3 regions of the Metabacillus flavus genome follow, and region 1 is predicted to be linked to each of the others. Evidence: riboswitches for the same ligand, from Rfam matches in the RefSeq annotation. Region 1 holds a riboswitch; each other region holds the start of a gene.
What was found. A riboswitch is a leader RNA that binds a small molecule or an ion and turns the genes downstream of it on or off. The one in region 1 is predicted to bind S-adenosylmethionine.
Positions count from the first base shown of each region.

Region 1 (6,723 bases):
TTTATATAGCTCTTCTGAAACTTGAACCGCAAGCTCGCGTGTTGGAGCAATAATGATTGCTTGGATGTTTTGATCTTCTGTGTTGATTTTTTCAATAAGCGGCAAGCCGAACGCAGCTGTTTTACCAGTACCGGTTTGCGCCTGTCCAATGATGTCCTTGCCTTGAAGGCCTAGTGGAATTGTTTGTGCTTGAATGGGAGTTGCTTCTTCGAATCCCATTTTGTTAATTGCCTTCATTGTACCTTCGCTTAAACCTAGATCTTGGAACTTTGTATTCAAATTTATTCATACTCCTTTATTTATCTAGTCTTCGCAGACTTAGTTATAGTCTTCACAGACTTAGTTATCCCGTTCATACTTCATTAAGAAGCCCGTAAACACTTAAATTCAATCATAACACGATATGCAGGTTAATACAATCAGGCAAAAAATTCAATATTTTATCCCCTATGCTGCTAAAGTAAATCCCTTTATACCTGCTCCTGTTGATTGCTTTGTCTGCGAGATGTGGAAATACCCAGAAAATCCCCTGTCTCATTTGCCAGCTCTTCAAAATCCTCTCCGTGACAAACGAGGTGTGCAGATGAAGGCAGAAAGCAGAGTTTCTTCTCCTTCGATCCAATTCTCCTATATAAGTAATGGGCGCTCTTAATAGGAACAATACCGTCGCATTCGCCCTGCACAATCAAGACTGGAATGGTGATTCCGGGAAGTCTCGGCTTTACGTAATTAACAAGCTTTCTAAACTGGAATGCAGCCAATATCGGTGTTTCCGTTACTTTTTTCCTGTAGCGCATATATACTTCATTTTCTTCCAGAAGTCCCCTGAATTTATCCTCAATGATACACCTGACATCTTTCATAAACTGCCGGGGATTGACATAATAAGCTGCAGCACTTAGAAGAACCAATTTACTTACCGGATATTTGGCAGCAAGGTAAGAAGCAATCATTCCCCCCATTGAAAACCCGATGACATACACTTCCGAACAGGCTTGATATAAATTTTCCAGCTCCTGCTCTGCACATTCAATCCACTTCTGAAAACGAATTCCTTTTAGTGATCCCGCTTCTTCGTGGCCTGGAAGACAAGGTGTTCTGACCTCCCAATCCGTATGCTTTCTCAAATAATCGGCAAGCGGTTCTACTTCATACGGGGCACCTGTAAAACCATGAATACATAGACAGCCAATCATCTTATCCCTCCTGAATCCAGCCCTTTATTAAGCATTACCCTTCAAGAGAGAAATGAAAAGATGATTTTGGCTCTTTTTTTGAATCATATGGTTTTAGTATAGCCCAAATTTCATGAGATTTTTCAGTCTTGCTGAAGTGCTTCTACCGCCTCTTCAAGCTTCATGCCTCTTGATGCTTTTACGAGAAACAGATCGCCTGGGCGGGCAAATTTTTTCACAGCTGAAATAAGCTCTGCTTTATCGGTAAAGCTTTGAACCTTCTCATTAGGGAGGTTCTTCCTTACTCCTGCAGCAATAAATTCTCCCAGCTTCCCATACGTAAAGACATGGTCCGTCTTGCCGGCACTTACATGCTCTCCTGTCTGCTCATGGAATTCTGCTTCCTGATCGCCAAGCTCCAGCATGTCACCCAGAATGAGGATTTTGCGTGAATATCCTTTTAAGTCCTCTGTCAGTCTGATCGCCGCCTTCATGGATGTCGGGCTCGCATTATAAGCATCATTAATAACAGACCAGCCTTTAGAAGATTTTAACAGCTCAAGGCGCATTGCTGTCATGGCAAGTTTGCTCAAGCCACTTTTAATCGCATCATCCTTCATTCCAAAGTGGCGGGCGACGGCGATCGCCGCCAGGGCGTTCCAAACGTTGTGTTTGCCAAGTACCGGGATCGCAAACCGTTCCCCTTCAGGCTGTACAGTAAATTCCACTCCGGCATCGGATTGAACAATATCTGATGGGTATAGGTTATTTTCCTCAGTCTCGCCGAAGGTCATTGTTTTTCTGTTTAATGCTGGGACTCTCTCCGTTAATAGCGGTTCATCTCCAAAGTAGAAAAGTACCCCTTCCTCCTTCAATCCGGAAGCAATTTCAAGCTTTGCTTCAGCAATCCCCTCACGGGAACCAAGGTCCATTAGATGGGATTCTCCGATATTTGTAATAATGGCTGCATCCGGCTGGGCAAGCTGGGAAAGGAATTCAATTTCCCCTTTTGAACTCATGCCCATTTCCAAAACGGCTACTTCTGTATCCTCAGGCATTGCAAGCAATGTGAGCGGAAGGCCGATATGATTATTAAAATTCCCCTTGGTTTTATGTACGTTAAATGACGGGGAGAGAGCAGATGCAAGCAGGTCCTTTGTTGTCGTTTTGCCATTGCTTCCAGTAACACCGGCAACCTTGACGTTCAGCTGTTCTTTGTAGGCTTTCGCCAGCTTCTGAAGAGCTGCAAGCGTGTCTTCAACGAAGATAACAGGGGCATCAGCAGGAGGATTAAGTTCCTTTTTTGCCCACAGAACAGCAGCTGCTCCTTCGCTGAGTGCCTTTTCCGCAAAGCGGTGTCCATTAAAGTTCTCTCCCGTTATCGGGATAAATAAAGAGCCTGGCAAAACGCTGCGCGAATCGGTTGAAACACCGGCAGCTGACCGGTCCTCATATTGTGCGGCAAGCCCTTCGCCTCCAGCCATTTTCTGTATATCTTTAAGCGTTCTCTGAATCATGCAGGTATTCTCCCTTCTAAATCGAGATAGGCCGGCTCCTCGTTGCCTGCCTGTTATGGCAAACGCGGATAAGCCAGCCCTCCTTTATTAAAACGTGTGTCTGATCTGCTGTTTTTCTTCGTGGCGTTCAATGGCAAGTGAAACGAGCTTTTCAATGAGCTGAGGATACTCCAGACCCGTATGCTTCCAAAGAAGCGGGAACATGCTGTATGGGGTAAAGCCCGGCATCGTGTTCACTTCATTAATTAAAGCTCTTCCGTCTTCAGTAAGGAAAAAGTCGGCGCGCACAAGTCCGGCACCGTCGATGGCTTTAAAAGCAGCAATAGCCATTTTTTCAATCATTGCATATTCTTCTTCCGTTACTTTAGCCGGAATCATCATGTCTGTATCGCCGTCCACATACTTCGCTTTATAATCATAGAATTCTTTTTTCGGAGCGATTTCTCCTGTAACGGAGCATGCAGGCTCATCGTTTCCGACTACGCCAATTTCAATTTCACGTCCAATGATTCCTTCTTCGATAATGATTTTGCGGTCATAGGAGAATGCTTCCTCAAATGCAGCTTCCAGTTCTTCGCGGTTTTTGCATTTGCTGATGCCGACACTGGAGCCAAGGTTGGCAGGTTTGACAAAGCAAGGATAGCCCAGTTTGGTTTCTACGTTAGTATATGCCGTTTCCGGATCTTTTTTCCACTCACTGCGAATCAGCCAAACGTATTCAGCCTGCTCAAGTCCGGCTTGCGCAAACAGATTTTTCATTGCTACTTTATCCATTCCTGCTGCAGAAGCAAGAACCCCGTTTCCTACGTACGGAATATTCATTAGTTCAAGCATTCCCTGAATGGTGCCGTCTTCCCCATTAGGTCCATGAAGAAGCGGGAAAATTACATCAAAAGGCTTCTCTGAATTATCGCCGTTAGTGGACGGGAATAAATCTGTGTTCAGTGCAACAGGCAAAATCGCTTCACTAACTTCATGTCCAAGCTTTAGAGCGGCTGCATTTGAAGCAGGTTCGTTCAGCTGTTCCCCGCGAATCCATTCGCCTTTTTCCGTAATATAAATAGGATGTATATCAAATTTGCTGAGATCAAGAGCCTTGATTACAGCAAGGGCTGTTTGCAGAGAAACTTGATGTTCTGCGGATTTCCCTCCGTATACGAGGCCAAGTTTAATTTTCATTATTTATTTCCCCCTCAATCTTTCAGGTGCAGTCATTTTTTAATCACTCTCACCATTTTATCACCTTCCGGCATTTTTGTTATAGATGACCCTGTTTTTATCTCAAAAGATTCGTATCGCATTATTTTTTTATGCATAGCGAATTAGTCGTTAAATGACGCAGTTTGTATTAAAATAAGGGCAGGAGGGATTTTCACATGGAAAAAATTACATCATCCGAGCAGTTTCAGCAGCTTATTTCAACAGATAAGGAAGTTTTAATTAAATTCTTCGCAGATTGGTGTCCTGATTGCACCCGAATGAATTTCTTCATCGATGAAATCATCGAAGAATACAAAGAATACCAATGGTTTGAGATCAATAAAGACGAATTTCCTGAGATTGCCGAGCAGTATCAGGTAATGGGGATTCCAAGCATCCTGATTTTTAAAAACGGTGAAAAGCTTGGCCATCTTCACAGTGCGAATGCCAAGACACCTGAACAGGTACAGGAATTTCTCGCGGAAAAACTTTAAGCACAAGCTCTTGCTTGTGCTTTTTTGATGTGCATCTTCGGAATAAATAACCACCGCAGATTATTCACCCAAATCTCAAACAGATAAACCCACTCTGCGGTTATGAACCTCATAGACACAGCTTTATACACATTTTCTCAAAGCGGTCCTTTCAATCGTCATTCCTCGTTAAAATCAGTGGAAAAGAACGTTTATTTTCCAGGAAATAATCTATCTCTCCCCTGCTCGACATCTTTATTCCCTAAAATCCGGAGTGTCCAGTTCTTGACAAACTGGTCCTTCGGTCATATGATGTATTTTAATTAAATAGTACTCTTATCCAGAGAGGCGGAGGGACATGGCCCTGCGAAGCCTCGGCAACGGATCACGATTTTTGTGAAACCGTGCTAATTCCTGCAGACACATTCATGTGTTTGAAAGATGAGAGAAGAGCCGGTCTGCTTTTCAGATTGTTCCACCCCTCTTCTGCTCATGAAGAGGGGTTTTTTGCGGTTTTTATGAGATAAGGAGATGGGTAGATTGACAGATTTTCTTATAAGAGGAACACAATTATGGAACCAGTTAAAGACACTTCCGCAAGATAAGCATCCTGCTGTTATTTTCAACTCCCATATCACAGGGTTGGCTATTTCCCGGGCCCTGGGAAAGAAAGGCATCCCCATTATCGCCCTGGACAGGGATGGACGGGCGGTTGGGCTTCAATCTAAATATGTTCATACTGCCGCTTTATGTCCCAATCCATTTACTGAAGAGGCGGAATTCATCAGTCTGCTGTTGGAAATCGGACGGAATCTCCCTCAAAAGGGTGTATTGTTTCCGTGCAATGATGAATGGGTGCTGCTCGTCAGTAAACACCGGACCGAGCTTGAAAAGTATTTCTTATTCCCGTTTGCTGAGTGGGACAACGTTGAATCTCTGTTAAATAAACGGAAGCTTTATAAAAAAGCTGCTTCCTTAGACATTCCGATCCCTGCAACGTGGTATCCGGAAGAGTTTTCAGGAGAATATCCTGACGATCTTCCTTTTCCATGCATCGTAAAACCTGTGGAACAGCGCAGTTTTTATGAAGCTTTTCAGACGAAGGCTTTTACTGCAAACAGTACGGAGGAGCTCACCGGCATACTGGCCAAAACAGCCAGCCATGAGGTTGTGATCCAGGATATCATCAGTAGCTCTCTTTCAGACTTTTATTCTCTTTGCACCTATACCAGTATGGACGGGGAAATAAAAGGCCAGTTTACCGGCAGAAAGCTTGAGCAATATCCTTTGAACTTCGGAACGGGCTGTCTTGTAGAGTCTGCTGAAGGCGGCCGGTTTGTCTCTTACGGAGCTGAAATATTAAAAGCGCAAGGGTATTACGGAATTGCGGAGACAGAATTCGTATATGACAAACGGGATGACACATATAAATTACTGGATGTGAATACACGAGTTTGGAAATGGATCGGACTTCCGATTTTCTCCGGAGTTAACCTGCCTCTTCTCGCTTATAACGAAGTGACCGGGTTGAAAGGAGAATCCCAATATCCAGTATTGGACTATTCAAAATGGGTATATTTCGATGACTATTTAAAGGTTAAGCAGGAACGTCCCGGTACTTTCCATGGGCACCTGTCCGATTCCGAAATGGCTTCGGTGCTCTTCGGGGAAACCTCCACACATATAACAGAAGCTGTATTTTCAGCTGAAGACCGCGCACCTTCTGTACAGCAAGTGAAAAATAAATTCAATCAGGGGTATATATGCCCGTGCTAGGAAAGGTGTGAGTGGGATGAAATACGGATTTTGGCTTCCCCTTTTCGGGGGCTGGCTTAGAAATGTTCAGGATGAAAAGATGCCTCCTACATTCGACTATGCAAAAAAGGTCATTCAGTCAGGAGAGAAATGGGGCTATAGCACAACTTTGATTGCAGAGCTTTATTTAAACGATATTAAAGGCCCGGAATACGATTCGCTTGAAGCGTGGACAACGGCAGCGGGACTTGCCGCAGTCACTGAAAAAATTGAAATTATGACGGCCATCAGACCGGGCTTTCATAACCCCGCAGTGGCGGCCAAGATGGCGGCCAATCTTGATCAGATGAGCAATGGCCGATTTACGTTAAATGTCGTCTCCGCCTGGTGGGAAGAAGAAGCGAGACAGTACGGAGGCATTTTTACCGAGCATGATGAGCGCTACAGCCGGACAGAGGAGTTTGTTGAGGTCTTGAAAGGTCTTTGGACGGAAGATTCATTCTCCCATAAAGGAAGGCATTATGAATGCAAAGAAGCAAAGCTTTTCCCGAAACCAGTTCAAAAACCGAATCCGATCCTGTATGCAGGAGGGGAAAGTCCGCG
Region 1 is NZ_JAGVRK010000001.1:248,614-255,336, reverse strand. Features, by position in the region: gene cshA (degradosome RNA helicase CshA) at 1-279, opposite strand, end outside; gene J9317_RS01430 (alpha/beta hydrolase) at 471-1,196, opposite strand; gene J9317_RS01425 (UDP-N-acetylmuramoyl-tripeptide--D-alanyl-D-alanine ligase) at 1,319-2,692, opposite strand; gene J9317_RS01420 (D-alanine--D-alanine ligase) at 2,780-3,871, opposite strand; gene J9317_RS01415 (thioredoxin family protein) at 4,069-4,386, shown strand; SAM riboswitch class I at 4,699-4,813, shown strand; gene J9317_RS01410 (carboxylate--amine ligase) at 4,906-6,141, shown strand; gene J9317_RS01405 (LLM class flavin-dependent oxidoreductase) at 6,158-6,723, shown strand, end outside.

Region 2 (6,723 bases), 2.8 Mb from region 1:
GACAGATTAGGATTTTCTCAACAGCTTTCGCATTGAACGGCAATGAAACGTATGCAGAAGCCGCACAGCACCTATTGCTTCAATATGCGGACATGTATAAAGATTTCGCAAAGCAGGATAAAGGCGGAAGATGGTACTATCAATCTCTGGACGAGGCTGTAAGTGCCGTTGATTTGGCTTCAAGCTATGATCTGCTCTACAGCAGCCGATCCTTCACAGAGGAAGAAAAAGAAAAAGTTGAGCAGGAATTGCTTTTTCCCATTGCTGAAACATTGAAGCAAAATCCGTACAGCAAGTCCAACTGGCAGGCATGGCACAATGCAGCCATTGGAATGATTGGTGCTGCGGCTGATAATCAGGATCTTCTTGATGAAGCCATTAATGGGAAGCGCGGATTTTACTTCTTAATGGATGAAGCCGTTCTTGAGGATGGATTCTGGTGGGAGGGCTCCATGGCCTACCACACGTATGCTCTGGCTCCTCTTAGTATATTGGCGCAAACCGCGTCCCACTGGGGCTATGATTTATACAGTGTTGAAAAATTCAAGAAAATGTTTGATATCCCGCTGTTATACAGCTACCCGAATTTTGTTCAGCCTGCGAATAATGACGGAGGAAAATACGGCAGCACGATCACCAATTATACATCCTCTCGCGGATACAATGATTATGAGCTTGCCTATTCAAAATATAAAGACAGGGGCTATGCCTGGTTTCTCCATACAAAATACAAAAATTTGAGCCGAACGGGTGATTTTGCTTTATTTTTCGGAAGCGACAGCATAGAAGAGGCCGCTGAGGTACCAACAAAAAGCCTTCAGCTCACAAGCATCGGCCAGGCTATTTTAAGGCACCCGGATTCCAGAGACCAGCAATCCTATGTTTTAATGGATTATGGCGACCACGGCGGCTCACATGGCCATTATGACAAGCTGAATATCGATGTATATGGAGCAGGGATGCTTTTAGCACCTGACTTTGGTACACCTGGCTACACTCATCCGCTTTACAGGGGATGGTATAAGCAATCCATCAGCCATAATACGGTCACGATTGATGGAAAGTCCCAAAGTGAAACAAAAGGAGAAATGCCGATCTTCTCGAGCAGTCCTGATTTTAAATATATGTATGCAACGGCAGACGGCGCTTATGAAGGCGTCACCTATGAAAGAAGCATATGGATGGAAGATGAATTTATGCTGGATTGGTTTTTGGTGAAAGATGACGCCAAAACCCATCAGTATGACCTGGCATTGCATGGTTTAGGCGAATTTGAAACCGATTTATCGCTTCAGCCTCTTGGCAATCCGATTGGAAAGGGAGGCGGCTATGAGCACCTGAAAAATCCTAAAGGGTCAGGGAGCATTGATTCTGCTTGGAGGAGCTCCTGGAATCAGAATGGCAAAGGACTTCGAACGTTCTCAATCCCATTTGAAAAATCATCTGTATTAACGGCAGGTGGTCCGGGACCTTCTACATCGCCAAGCCAGCTGTCTCCAATCATGATACAAAGAGTGACGGGGAACGAAGCGCAATTTGTCACTATTCTTCAGCCTTACACACAGCTGAATGCACCCGCTGTTACAGGAAAAAGGGTAGGTCAGTATGGCGTAAGAGCAGAAAGTCCATCTGGAACGTATCATTTTTACCAGAACCATCAGGAAAAGACTGCCGGAAAATTAACGGCAGCAAAAGCCTCATCGAGAAATAAAGAGGATTATCATTTTGAAGATAACCTGAGCACAAGTATTGCTGCAAACGGTGAATTAAAGGTAACCCTTAAAGAAGCAGATAGACTGCAGAAAATGACACTTGTCTTTAACAAAGGAACTATAACGTCTGTGTCAGTTAACGGCAAAGCATGGAAAACGGCTGTCCAAGGCGGTTACATTATGGCTTTTCAAAACTGAAAACGAGGAAGAGGAGCATCCGGGGTAAACGGATGCTCCTCTTTTGGCTGGACGGCAGCAGCACGTCCTTATAGGATACCTTGCCTCAAACGGCTGATAAAGGTATCCCTTGCTGCAATTAAACGAGTGGACCTCCAAGTTCAGCAATATCCTGTCTGATGGAAGAAAACTTCGTAAAGTTATGATTGAATTTTTCAGCAAGCAGTTTGGCTTTCGCTTCATATGCCTGCGGATCTGCCCATGTTTTGGAAGGGATTAGCACTTCATCAGGCACCCCGGGAACATGTGCAGGAATTTGAAGGCCAAAGATCTCATCCGTCAGCATTTCCGCAGAAGCAAGGTCCCCTTCTAAAGCAGCCTGAACCATGGCTCTTGTGTACTCTAGCTTCATCCGTTTTCCCGTGCCGTATTCTCCGCCAGTCCAGCCTGTATTAACAAGGTACACATCAGCATTGTGCTCTTCAATTTTCTTGCCGAGCATTTCAGCATAGCGCTGCGCAGGAAGCGGCAAAAATGGAGATCCAAAGCAGGTTGAGAAGGTTGCCTGCGGAGAAGTAATTCCGCGCTCTGTTCCTGCAAGCTTGCTCGTATAGCCGCTTAGGAAATGGTACATGGCCTGTTCCTTCGTCAGCTTGCTGATTGGAGGGAGCACACCAAAGGCATCCGCCGTCAGGAAGATAATCGTATTCGGATGGCCGGCAATGCTTGGCAGCACGATATTGTTCATGGAATCGAGAGAGTAGGCCGCTCTCGTATTCTCCGTGTAAAATGCATGGTCATAGTCTGCTATTCTCGTTTCCTCATCCACTACCACATTCTCAAGCACAGAACCGAAGCGGATTGCATTGAAAATTTGAGGTTCCTTTTCCTTTGAAAGACTGATGCACTTTGCATAGCATCCGCCTTCAATATTGAAAACGCCGCTTGAAGACCAGCCGTGCTCATCGTCTCCAATCAGCTTGCGGTTCGGGTCAGCAGATAAAGTCGTTTTCCCTGTTCCGGACAATCCGAAAAACAGAGCAACGTCGCCTTCCTGGCCAACATTTGCAGAGCAGTGCATAGGAAAGATGCCGGCTTCAGGAAGCAAATAGTTCATGATGGAGAAAACGGACTTTTTCATTTCTCCAGCGTATTCCGTCCCGCCGATCAGGATGGTTCTTTTCTCAAAAGAGATGATAATGAAAGTCTCTGAATTTGTTCCATCTATAGACGGATCTGCTTTAAAATTCGGTGCTGATACAATTGTGAAAGGCTCGATTTCTCTGGAAGCCATTTCTCCGTCCGGCCGGATGAACAGCTGATTCGCAAAAAGATTGTGCCAGGCGAATTCATTGACCACCTTAATCGGCAGGCGGTATCTTTCATCAGCGCCAGCAAATCCATCAAACACAAACAATTCATTCTGCATTTTTAAGTATGAAAGAACCTTGTGGTAAAGCTTATTGAATGTTTCGCTTGAGATAGGCTGATTTACATTGCCCCAATCAATTTTGCTATTTACGCTATCTTCTTTTACAATAAATTTATCTTTAGGCGAACGCCCTGTATAAGCTCCAGTCGTTGCACGGATGGCACCGGTTGAAGTAAGAACGGCTTCGTTTCTTGATAGAATTTTTTCAACTAGCTGAGGTACCGATAAGTTTTGAAAAACATTTTCCCCTTCAAGTAAAAGCGAAAGCTCGTTTGTTGCCGCAAGTGAATTCATCCCCATACCTTCCTTTGCTTGTAATTATGTGGTTTGCATAATTAGTATAACACATTAATGTTAATAGTCTATACTAATTGATGTATTTTACGTTCGAACTTGGAAAGTGCCACCGCGTATAACCAGATACCGATAAATTTGGCTTGGAAGAGGGATTGTTTGGGCTGGACTCGTGGATCATGCAGATCAGGGAACCTGATCAACTCGCCGGAACGAAGCGCTTGGCCGAGGTGAAGGCGGTATAAGCAGTTGGTCAGGCTTTTGCGGGGAAAGGGGTTTAGCTGGGAAACCGGGCTGATTGGCTGGGAAACTAGAGTGGTTGAAAAGCATTACAAAATATATCGACCGAAATATGAGTATATCGGCCGAAATTTAAATATATCGGCCGAAATAAAATTATATCGTCTATTTTCTCAATATATCGACTATCCGACATGGTTTGATAAATTTAGCAGGTGCGTATACGCAAGCACGGATAGTACGCCATGCTGGAAAACCGCGCTGATCGGCCGGAAAACGAGTGGCATCAGCCGGACACGAAGTTAAACCCGCCAGAAAGCGGCCCGAATCCGCTCGTAAAATGCCGCGCCGAACAAAATGTAAAACTCACAACCAACTAAAATAATTCTATAGCTGAATCCATCATAAGCCCATCTTTCCTGCTGCCCTGTCCTTTTTGGAAGAAAGCTTGTCAATTTTTGTTGACATTTGCGGGAAATTTGGGGTAATATATGTCCTTGAACGGATTCTCTTATCCCGAGCTGGCGGAGGGACAGGCCCTATGAAGCCCAGCAACCTGCAAGACTTGAAAACATGCTGTTTTCTCTCATGCAAAGGTGCTAACCTGACGCAAGGCTGTAGTCCTTGAGCGATAAGAGTGAAAGGCTGAAAAACAACTCCTTTCCTCTATTAAGTAGGAAGGGTTTTTTTATGCAGTCTGGAATCTTTTTCCTTAAAGGCTATATTAAAGGGGAAGATTCTTAAAATAAAGCAAAAGATAAGTAATGGGAACGAGTTCCGTCTCAAAAAAAGAGGGGAAGTACATAACTGAACCTTGCCAATAGAACAACCGAATTTCAGAGGAGGAATTACTATGTCGATTAAACGCCATCTTTTCACATCAGAATCCGTAACGGAAGGCCATCCGGATAAAATTTGCGACCAGATTTCAGATTCCATTTTGGATGCCATTCTTGCTAACGATCCTAATGCACGTGTAGCTTGTGAAACATCTGTTACAACAGGACTTGTTCTTGTAGCAGGAGAAATCACGACTACCACTTATGTCGATATCCCAAAAATTGTTCGTGAAACTGTTAAGGAAATTGGTTATACACGCGCGAAATACGGCTTCGATGCTGAAACATGTGCAGTATTGACTTCCATCGACGAGCAGTCAGCTGACATTGCAATGGGAGTTGACCAGGCACTTGAAGCCCGCGAAGGCCAAATGACAGACGCTGAGATTGATGCAATTGGAGCGGGAGACCAAGGGTTGATGTTCGGATTTGCATGCAACGAAACAAAAGAGCTAATGCCTCTTCCGATTTCCCTTGCACACAAGCTGGCTCGCCGCCTGACAGAAGTACGCAAGGAAGAAATCCTTCCATACCTTCGTCCGGACGGTAAAACGCAAGTTACGGTTGAATATGATGAAAATAACAAACCGGTTCGTGTAGATACAATTGTTATTTCTACTCAGCATCACCCTGAAATTTCTTTGGAGCAAATTCAGCGCAACCTTAAAGAATTTGTTATCAAACCTGTAGTTCCTGCAGAATTAATTGATGAGAACACGAAATATTTCATCAACCCGACTGGCCGCTTCGTTATCGGAGGACCTCAAGGTGATGCAGGTCTTACTGGCCGTAAAATCATCGTTGATACGTATGGCGGATATGCTCGTCACGGCGGTGGAGCATTCTCTGGTAAGGATGCTACAAAAGTTGACCGTTCTGCGGCTTATGCAGCTCGCTACGTTGCGAAAAACATCGTTGCTGCCGGGCTTGCTGACAAATGTGAAGTTCAGCTTGCGTACGCAATCGGTGTAGCACAGCCGGTATCCATCTCCATCGATACATTCGGAACAGGCAAAGCAAGCGAGGAAGTTCTTGTTGAAGCGGTTCGCAATAACTTTGATCTTCGCCCTGCAGGCATTATCAAAATGCTTAATCTTCGCCGTCCAATTTACAAGCAAACTGCTGCATACGGTCACTTCGGCCGTACGGATGTAGAGCTTCCATGGGAGCAAACAGACAAAGCAGAAGCACTTCGCTCTGTTCTTTAATAAAGTTCCGTATGGGTGCCTGGCTTAACACAGAAGCAATATAAAACAGAAACGTCTGGAACGTAATCGTTCCAGACGTTTTTTTATGTTCAAGAGATTGGAGAAACTATGAATGATCTTTTTATTCATTTATCACGTTTTCCTGTTAGAAAGATGATGCCAGTTTAGGGTTTATGGCAGCGAGCATCCTGGAGGGGATCCTGCTTCATAGCAAAAAAGAGAACTGTTCATACTTATTTAATCTTTTCCTTATCCTTTCATAATTTTCTTGATTTATGATGCCATTAAAAGCAGAGAGCATGATTCTTAGGCGAGATTGGCTGGCTGGGATATAGTAAAGTAAGGGCTTGTTTCCAAGACACACTGTTGTATAAAGAAAGTATAGATCAAAGGGGTCAATACACATGCAGAAAATATTACTTGTTGATGATGAACCCGCTATTCTCGATGTTTGCCGGCGCTATCTGGAAAGAGAAGGCTACAGGGTTGATTCAGCGGTCAATGGATTTGAGGCGGTCGAGCAGTGGAAAAGGGGAAGACCTGATTTGATTGTTCTTGATCTCATGATGCCTGAAAAGGACGGCTGGACTGCTGCGGAGGAAATCCGAATGGGGGACGAGGATGTCCCAATCATTATGCTCACCGCTCTGGGACAGGAACGGGACCGGCTCCTTGGCTTAACCTTAGGGGCTGACGATTACTTAACCAAGCCGTTCAGCCCCAGAGAACTTGTATTAAGAGTGAAGAACATGTTAAGGCGGACCTCGAAATACAAAAACGAAGAAAAGCAGTCCGTTACAATCGGCTCCATTTCCATCGAT
Region 2 is NZ_JAGVRK010000001.1:3,008,416-3,015,138, reverse strand. Features, by position in the region: gene J9317_RS15360 (heparinase II/III domain-containing protein) at 1-1,910, shown strand, start outside; gene pckA (phosphoenolpyruvate carboxykinase (ATP)) at 2,029-3,615, opposite strand; SAM riboswitch class I at 4,364-4,493, shown strand; gene metK (methionine adenosyltransferase) at 4,709-5,902, shown strand; gene J9317_RS15345 (response regulator transcription factor) at 6,307-6,723, shown strand, end outside.
Region 2: it holds a riboswitch for S-adenosylmethionine, as region 1 does, so the genes downstream of both, metK (methionine adenosyltransferase) here and J9317_RS01410 (carboxylate--amine ligase) in region 1, are expected to answer to the same signal.

Region 3 (6,723 bases), 1.1 Mb from region 1:
CAGAACTAAACCGGATTGAATCCATCATTACAGAATTTCTCGTTCTTGCAAAACCTCAGGCCATTCATTTTGAACAAAACAGCATCGTTAAAATTATGAAGGATACCATGGAACTTCTAAATGCGCAGGCTATTTTTTCCAATGTCCAGATGGAGCTCATCACGGAAGGTGAGATTCCTTCAATCTATTGTGAGCCGAACCAAATCAAACAGGTGTTTATCAATATCTTAAAAAATGCTATTGAAGTGATGCCGGGCGGAGGGAAAGTATTGGCGGTACTCAAAATGAATGGACCGGACCAACTGTGTATTTCCATTAGGGACGAAGGAAACGGAATACCTGAAGATAAGCTTAAAAGGCTTGGAGAGCCTTTCTATACAACGAAGGACCGAGGTACCGGCCTGGGACTTATGGTAAGCTATAAAATAATAGAAGAACACCGCGGGAAAGTAAAAGTGGAAAGTCAGGTAGGGAAAGGGACGACCTTCTGCATTACGCTGCCCGCTGGAAATAATGAGGTGTAAAAATTGAAAGGATTTATTCAATATGATTCCCCGATTGGCATTCTGACAATTGTTTCAGATGGGGAGTCCATTACAGAGGTTCTGCTTCCGGAAACGGAACTTTCTGCATTGGATGCAGAGCCTGCAGAATATTGTGTCTTAATTGAAGCCAGTAAACAGCTGCAGGAATATTTCAACGGAACTCGGACCCATTTTCAGCTTCCCTTATTTACAGAGGGAACACCTTTTCAAATGAGAGTTTGGGATGCGCTTCGGACGATTCCGTTTGGCGAATCGCTGAGCTATGCAGAAATTGCAGAAAAAGCCGGCAGCCCTAAAGCCGTCCGCGCTGTAGGCCAAGCCAACAAGGCCAATAAACTGCCGATTCTGGTTCCTTGTCACCGAGTTATTGGAAAAAATAAATCACTGACCGGCTATGCAGGAACGAAAACGGATTTAAAAGCCGTTCTGCTGGAATTGGAAAAGGTAGATTTCAGATAAGCGGTTGAAATTGAACGGAGACCGGATGCTATAGGGCATTCGGTTTTTTGTTTTGCTTAATTCTAAAGGATTGTTGATCTTAAATGCCGCTTGTCACAAATATGAGGAACCGACATATTATTTAGTGAAGTTAAAAAAGTTGCCTTTAGGCAAAAGGAGGCGGAAAATGTTTAAACCTGGGAGAACCGCAAAAGTTGCAGCATATGCCGTTCTATTTCATAAGATGAATCTGCTTTCCAAAGAGCAAACGGATGCCATTGTTAAGCTGCAAAAGTAATTGACAAAAAAATCCGATAAGATTATTATCTAATTAGATATTCGTCTAATAAGGAGATGTACGTGTGCAGCTGAATCGATTAGTACAATTTCATAAAGCGATGGGCGACCCAACCAGGCTGAGGATCATTGCGATACTTTCCGATGGTCCTAAGCACGGTCAGGCACTGGCGGGCATACTCGGACTCACTCCTCCAACCATTACCCATCATCTGACCAAATTAAAAGAGATGAATCTTGTCCATCAAAAACGTGAAAAGAACACCATCTATTACTTCCTGCAGGATAAAGTTATTGAAAAGCATGCGAGCGATATCGTTCAGCTTATGCAGCCGAAAGAGGGGAATGGAATGAAGGAATTGACAGGGGAACACATGAAAGTCGTTCATAATTACTTAACGAAAGATGGAAAACTTAAAACCATTCCGTCCCAGCGCAAACGCAAACTAATGGTGCTCTTCTACATAGCAAAAGAATTCGAACCCGGCAGAAAGTACACAGAAAAGGAAATAAATGAAGCGATAAAAGTGTATCACGAAGACTTTGCTACCATCAGGAGGGAATTTATTGTGAATGGAATCATGTACCGCGACAACAGCATCTACGAATTAAACCCGAAGGAATTGTGGGCAGGAATAGAGGGGAATTGATTTTGCAGATGTTGCCATGAAGTGTCCGGAAAGTCTGTTTTCAAAGCTCCTTTCGCATTATTACATTGGATTGGTTTTGGCGGATTTTCGCTGCAGGTTACTCCCTTTCCGCTGGGCGGGAGGTGAGCCTCCTTGCGGCCGGGCACCTGCGGGATCTCACCTGTCCCGCTGCTCCTGCAGGAGTCGCGCACCCTCCGCTCCAATCAGCCTAACCCGTAATTGTTCAAATTACTAAAAAATAACCCCCGGGATGCTCATACGGGGGGTTCAATTTCAATTATTTCCTCTCGGCCGGACTTATTAGACAACCCCATGGCGATGAAAAGATGTCTTTCCAATTTCCCGGTCCCTACTATGCTGGCGACTATTAAATAGCCCTCAAAGGAGTTCCTCCATTTCAACGGACTTTATCCGCAAACAGCTCCTCAATTCCAGCCTTTAAATCACCGGTAAGTACACCTTTTTCTGTAACAATACCTGATATAAGATTCGCAGAGGTAACATCAAATGCAGGGTTAAAAACCTGGATTCCTTCAGGTGCAATTAGTGTGCCGGCAATCTCAGTGATTTCTCTAGAATCTCGTTCTTCAATCGGAATATCTGCTCCTGAATCGATGCTAAAGTCGAATGTGGAGAGAGGGGCTGCAATGTAGAATGGAATATGAAAAGCCTTTGCTAAAATAGCCAGGTTATATGTGCCGATTTTATTGGCTGTATCTCCATTGCGGGCGATGCGGTCGGCCCCTGTAATAATGGCGGAAATGTTCTTCTTCTGAATCGTGAAGGCAGCCATATTGTCAGTAATGAGTGTTACATCGATTCCCGCCTGCATCAATTCCCATGCTGTCAGCCGTGCACCCTGAAGGACTGGGCGGGTTTCACAAGCATATACCTGAAGAGGAAAATCCTGTTCCTGCGCTAAATAAAATGGCGCAAGAGCGGTCCCGTAACGGGCTGTTGCAATGGATCCAGCGTTGCAGATGGTCATAATGCGGTCGTTTTTATTAAAGAGCTTCAGAGCATGCTGGCCGATTTGCCTGCACGTTTCCTCATCCTCCACCTGTATTTGGATGGCTTCGTGGATCAGATTGGTTTTGGCTTCATTGACCGATTTTACTTGGCTGCAGGCGGCAGTTAAACGGTTGAGTGCCCAGGCAAGGTTCACAGCCGTTGGCCGGGAGCCAGCCAGATAGTTTTTTTCCTCATTGAGTTTGGAGAGAAAGGATTCAATTTCCGTTTCCTCGTAGCGGGATGCAGACAGGGCAAGACCGAATGCAGCAGTAATGCCGATTGCCGGTGCCCCTCTGACCTTTAAAGTTTGGATCGCATGCCATACCTCTTGAATCGTATTTAATTCAATATATTCGGTAACGGCAGGCAGCTTTTGCTGATCAAGCAATGAAATATAGGTTTCCTTCCATTCAACAGAACGGGGGATTGTGAAAGAATGCTGTTGTGTCATGTTCGTAAAATCCTCCTATTAGCGGGCAATTGCATGCCGGAAAAAACGTTTTAGCTGGCCAGGTTCCGTGATGTTGCGGCGCTGTTTGATTAATTTTTTTCCTAATTCCAGCGCTTGGATTTTTGATTCAATTCTGCGGCTGTAAGGCTCAATCGTATCGAGATCTGCAACGTGGGCCAGCCCGATTGTCCTGCGGATGACTTCACATCCTGCAAATCCGATCGTATCTTCGAAAATTTGTTCCAGCGTATGCTCAAGGTAGCCTTCCACTTCAGAAAAACGCTCTAAGCTGTCCTTTTTCCATGCAGCTGTAAATTCTTCTTCAAATGTGTTCCATGCTTTTTCAATTGCTTCAAAAATAAAGTCCTGTTCCTGTTCTTCACGAGATAGAGCGTTGAGAAGCAGGTTTGCGATAAATTGGCCCGGATCAAATCCAATCGGTCCAAAGAAAGCAAATTCAGGATCAATCACCTTTGTTTCCGTTTCACTGACAAAAATACTGCCTGTGTGCAGATCTCCGTGAAGAAGCGCTCCTGCTTCTGTTAAAAATTTCCTTTTCAATTTAGCGACTTCGAGCTTTACGTGTGTATCCTCCCAAAGCGTTTCCGCAGCCTCCCGAAGCTCCGGTTCAAAATCATTTGATTCATAGTCGAAGAATGGATCCGTAAAAACAAAATCCTCGGTAATTTTGCATAGATCCGGATTGGTAAATTGTTTAACAAGCTGTTTTTTAACATGCGGTTTCAAAGCGAAATCACTTGTGTAAAAAAGGGTATGAGCCATAAATTTCCCGATATGTTCAGCTAGCAGCGGCACATCTTTTCTTTCAATCAGTGCTTTTCTTGCAATCTGCAAATGTGAAAGATCCTCCATTACAGTAATGGCAAGTGTCTGGTCGGTGTAATAAACTTCAGGAACCAATCCCGGAGCAAGCTCTGCCTGTTTTACAAGGGCGCTGCTTTCAATTCTAGCCCGGTCCAATGTAAGCGGCCACGATTCTCCAATGACTTTTGCATAGGGCAGGGCTTGCTTTAAAATAATGCCTTTGCCTGATTTAGGTTCTGTAATATGGAAAACGAGATTTAAATTTCCGTCACCAATTTCCTCACAGTTTAGAACAAGATTGTCTTCAAATAGGCCAAGCCTGACTGCGAGTGCCACAGCGGAGCTTTCGATAAGCGGTTCGTAAAGTGATGAGTTTGCGATTGCCATAAATATTCCCCTCCTGAGGTGCTGATAAAAAACTAAATGAGCATGAAAAAGCCTCTTTCCTTTTGAGAAAGAGGCTTGAAGAGGCTGTCTTCGCACCTCTTATCTCCCAGATCGCATTTGCTTTCTGACGGATTTAGCACCGTGCCTTGCGGAGCGATAAGCCCCGGCGCTTGCTGCTGCGCCCCATTTCACAATGGTATTACGGTCGGTTGCTGTTGGGGTCAACGGGCCAATTCCCTCTCCCAACTCTCGATAAGAGTATGTTTTAATTTTTCGAATGTTTTAATTGTTTCGTAATCACTTGATGAAAATGTTACCAGCTAAGGAATGGGGCTGTCAATCCCTTTTTACAAAAGATTGATAAAATTCCGGACGCCGGTCCTCAAAAACGGGAATTTGTTTTCGAATCGCCGCAATTTCACTGAGATCCAGTTCCGCCCTTAACACTTCTTCACCTTCCCCAGCTTCAGCAATTACATTCCCCCATGGGTCAATGACGAGTGAATGACCGGCAAACTGATTGTGAGGATCAGATCCAGAGCGGTTGCAGGCAACAATAAATGCCTGATTTTCAATGGCTCTCGCTATAAGAAGGGATCTCCAGTGCTGAAGGCGGGGAAGTGGCCACTCTGCAGCAACAAAGAGCACCTCTGCACCATTTGAGGCATGTTCGCGCATCCATTCCGGAAAACGGATGTCATAGCAGATAAACCCTGCACAGTTTAAGCCGTCTAACGTAAATAGTCCGCTTTCTTTTCCGGCTGTCAGGTAATGATGTTCATTCATCAGCTTAAATAAGTGCAGCTTGCTGTACTCGTGAACCAGGGTTCCTTCACGATCAAAGATGAGCATGGTATTGGTGACCTTATGGCCGGATTTTTTTGCGATAGATCCAGCAATCAAATTGACGCTGTTTTTCTTTGCAAGCTCGGAAAGGAAAACTTTTGAATCTTTGCCTTCTTCATCTGCAATTGTTTCAAGTCTTGTCAGATCGTAGCCGGTGTTCCATAATTCCGGCAGGATGAGAAAGTCCGGCGCCTCTTTTTTGATCGCTTCTTCCATTGCATGAGACACGCGCCTTTTATTTTCTGCAGGATCGCCAAATGCGATATCAATTTGAATGCAGCAGATTGTATGTTTCATTTCAGACCAGCTTCCTTCAGATGAATTTTAGCTTTACTTTTTGTTATTAACACTATATGATTTTGGACTAGAATTTCAAGAATTTTTTGAGAAGGTGGAATAAATGAATTTTTTTGAGCCATCCCGCTTGCTAAAACGCTTGCCTGAGCAGTTCTTTGCTGCGTTAGCAATGAAGGCGGCCGCCAAAGTGAAAGCTGGATATGACGTGATAAACCTCGGCCAGGGGAATCCCGATCGGCCGACGCCTGAGCATATTGTAATGGCGCTTCAAAAGGCTTCAGGCGATCCGGCCAATCACAAGTATTCTCCCTTCAGAGGGAAACATTCGCTGAAGGAAGCTGCAGCAAAGTTTTACGAAAGAGAATATGGGGTTCTATTGGATCCCGAAACTGAAATTGCCGTCCTCTTTGGGGGAAAAGCGGGTCTTGTTGAGCTTCCACAATGCCTTATGAATTCAGGAGACATTGCTCTCGTACCAGATCCGGGCTATCCGGATTACTGGTCTGGGGTAGAAATGGCAGAAGCGGAGATGTACACAATGCCTTTGCTTGAAGAAAACCAGTTTTTCCCCGATTATACAAAAATTCCGCCTGGTATTCTGGACTCCGCAAAGCTAATGTTCCTGAACTATCCGAACAACCCGACAGGAGCTGCAGCCAGCAAAGAGTTTTTCGAAAAGACAGTCGAACTGGCGAAAAAACATCATATCTGCATGGTGCATGATTTTGCATACGGAGCGATCGGTTTTGATGGTGAAAAGCCCCTCAGTTTCCTTCAGACACCCGGCGCAAAGGAAACTGGAATCGAAATCTATACACTTTCCAAGACGTTCAATATGGCCGGATGGAGAGTGGCATTTGCAGCAGGCAATCCGTCGGTTATTGATGCGATCAATTTATATCAGGACCACATGTATGTAAGTGTGTTTGGTGCCATTCAGGATGCAGCAGAGGCAGCACTGCTCGATGAGAGCGAA
Region 3 is NZ_JAGVRK010000001.1:1,397,037-1,403,759, forward strand. Features, by position in the region: gene J9317_RS07220 (PAS domain S-box protein) at 1-524, shown strand, start outside; gene J9317_RS07225 (methylated-DNA--[protein]-cysteine S-methyltransferase) at 528-1,004, shown strand; gene J9317_RS07230 (DUF2087 domain-containing protein) at 1,346-1,930, shown strand; gene mtnA (S-methyl-5-thioribose-1-phosphate isomerase) at 2,328-3,392, opposite strand; gene mtnK (S-methyl-5-thioribose kinase) at 3,411-4,604, opposite strand; SAM riboswitch class I at 4,701-4,863, opposite strand; gene J9317_RS07245 (carbon-nitrogen family hydrolase) at 4,941-5,747, opposite strand; gene J9317_RS07250 (pyridoxal phosphate-dependent aminotransferase) at 5,851-6,723, shown strand, end outside.
Region 3: it holds a riboswitch for S-adenosylmethionine, as region 1 does, so the genes downstream of both, mtnK (S-methyl-5-thioribose kinase) here and J9317_RS01410 (carboxylate--amine ligase) in region 1, are expected to answer to the same signal.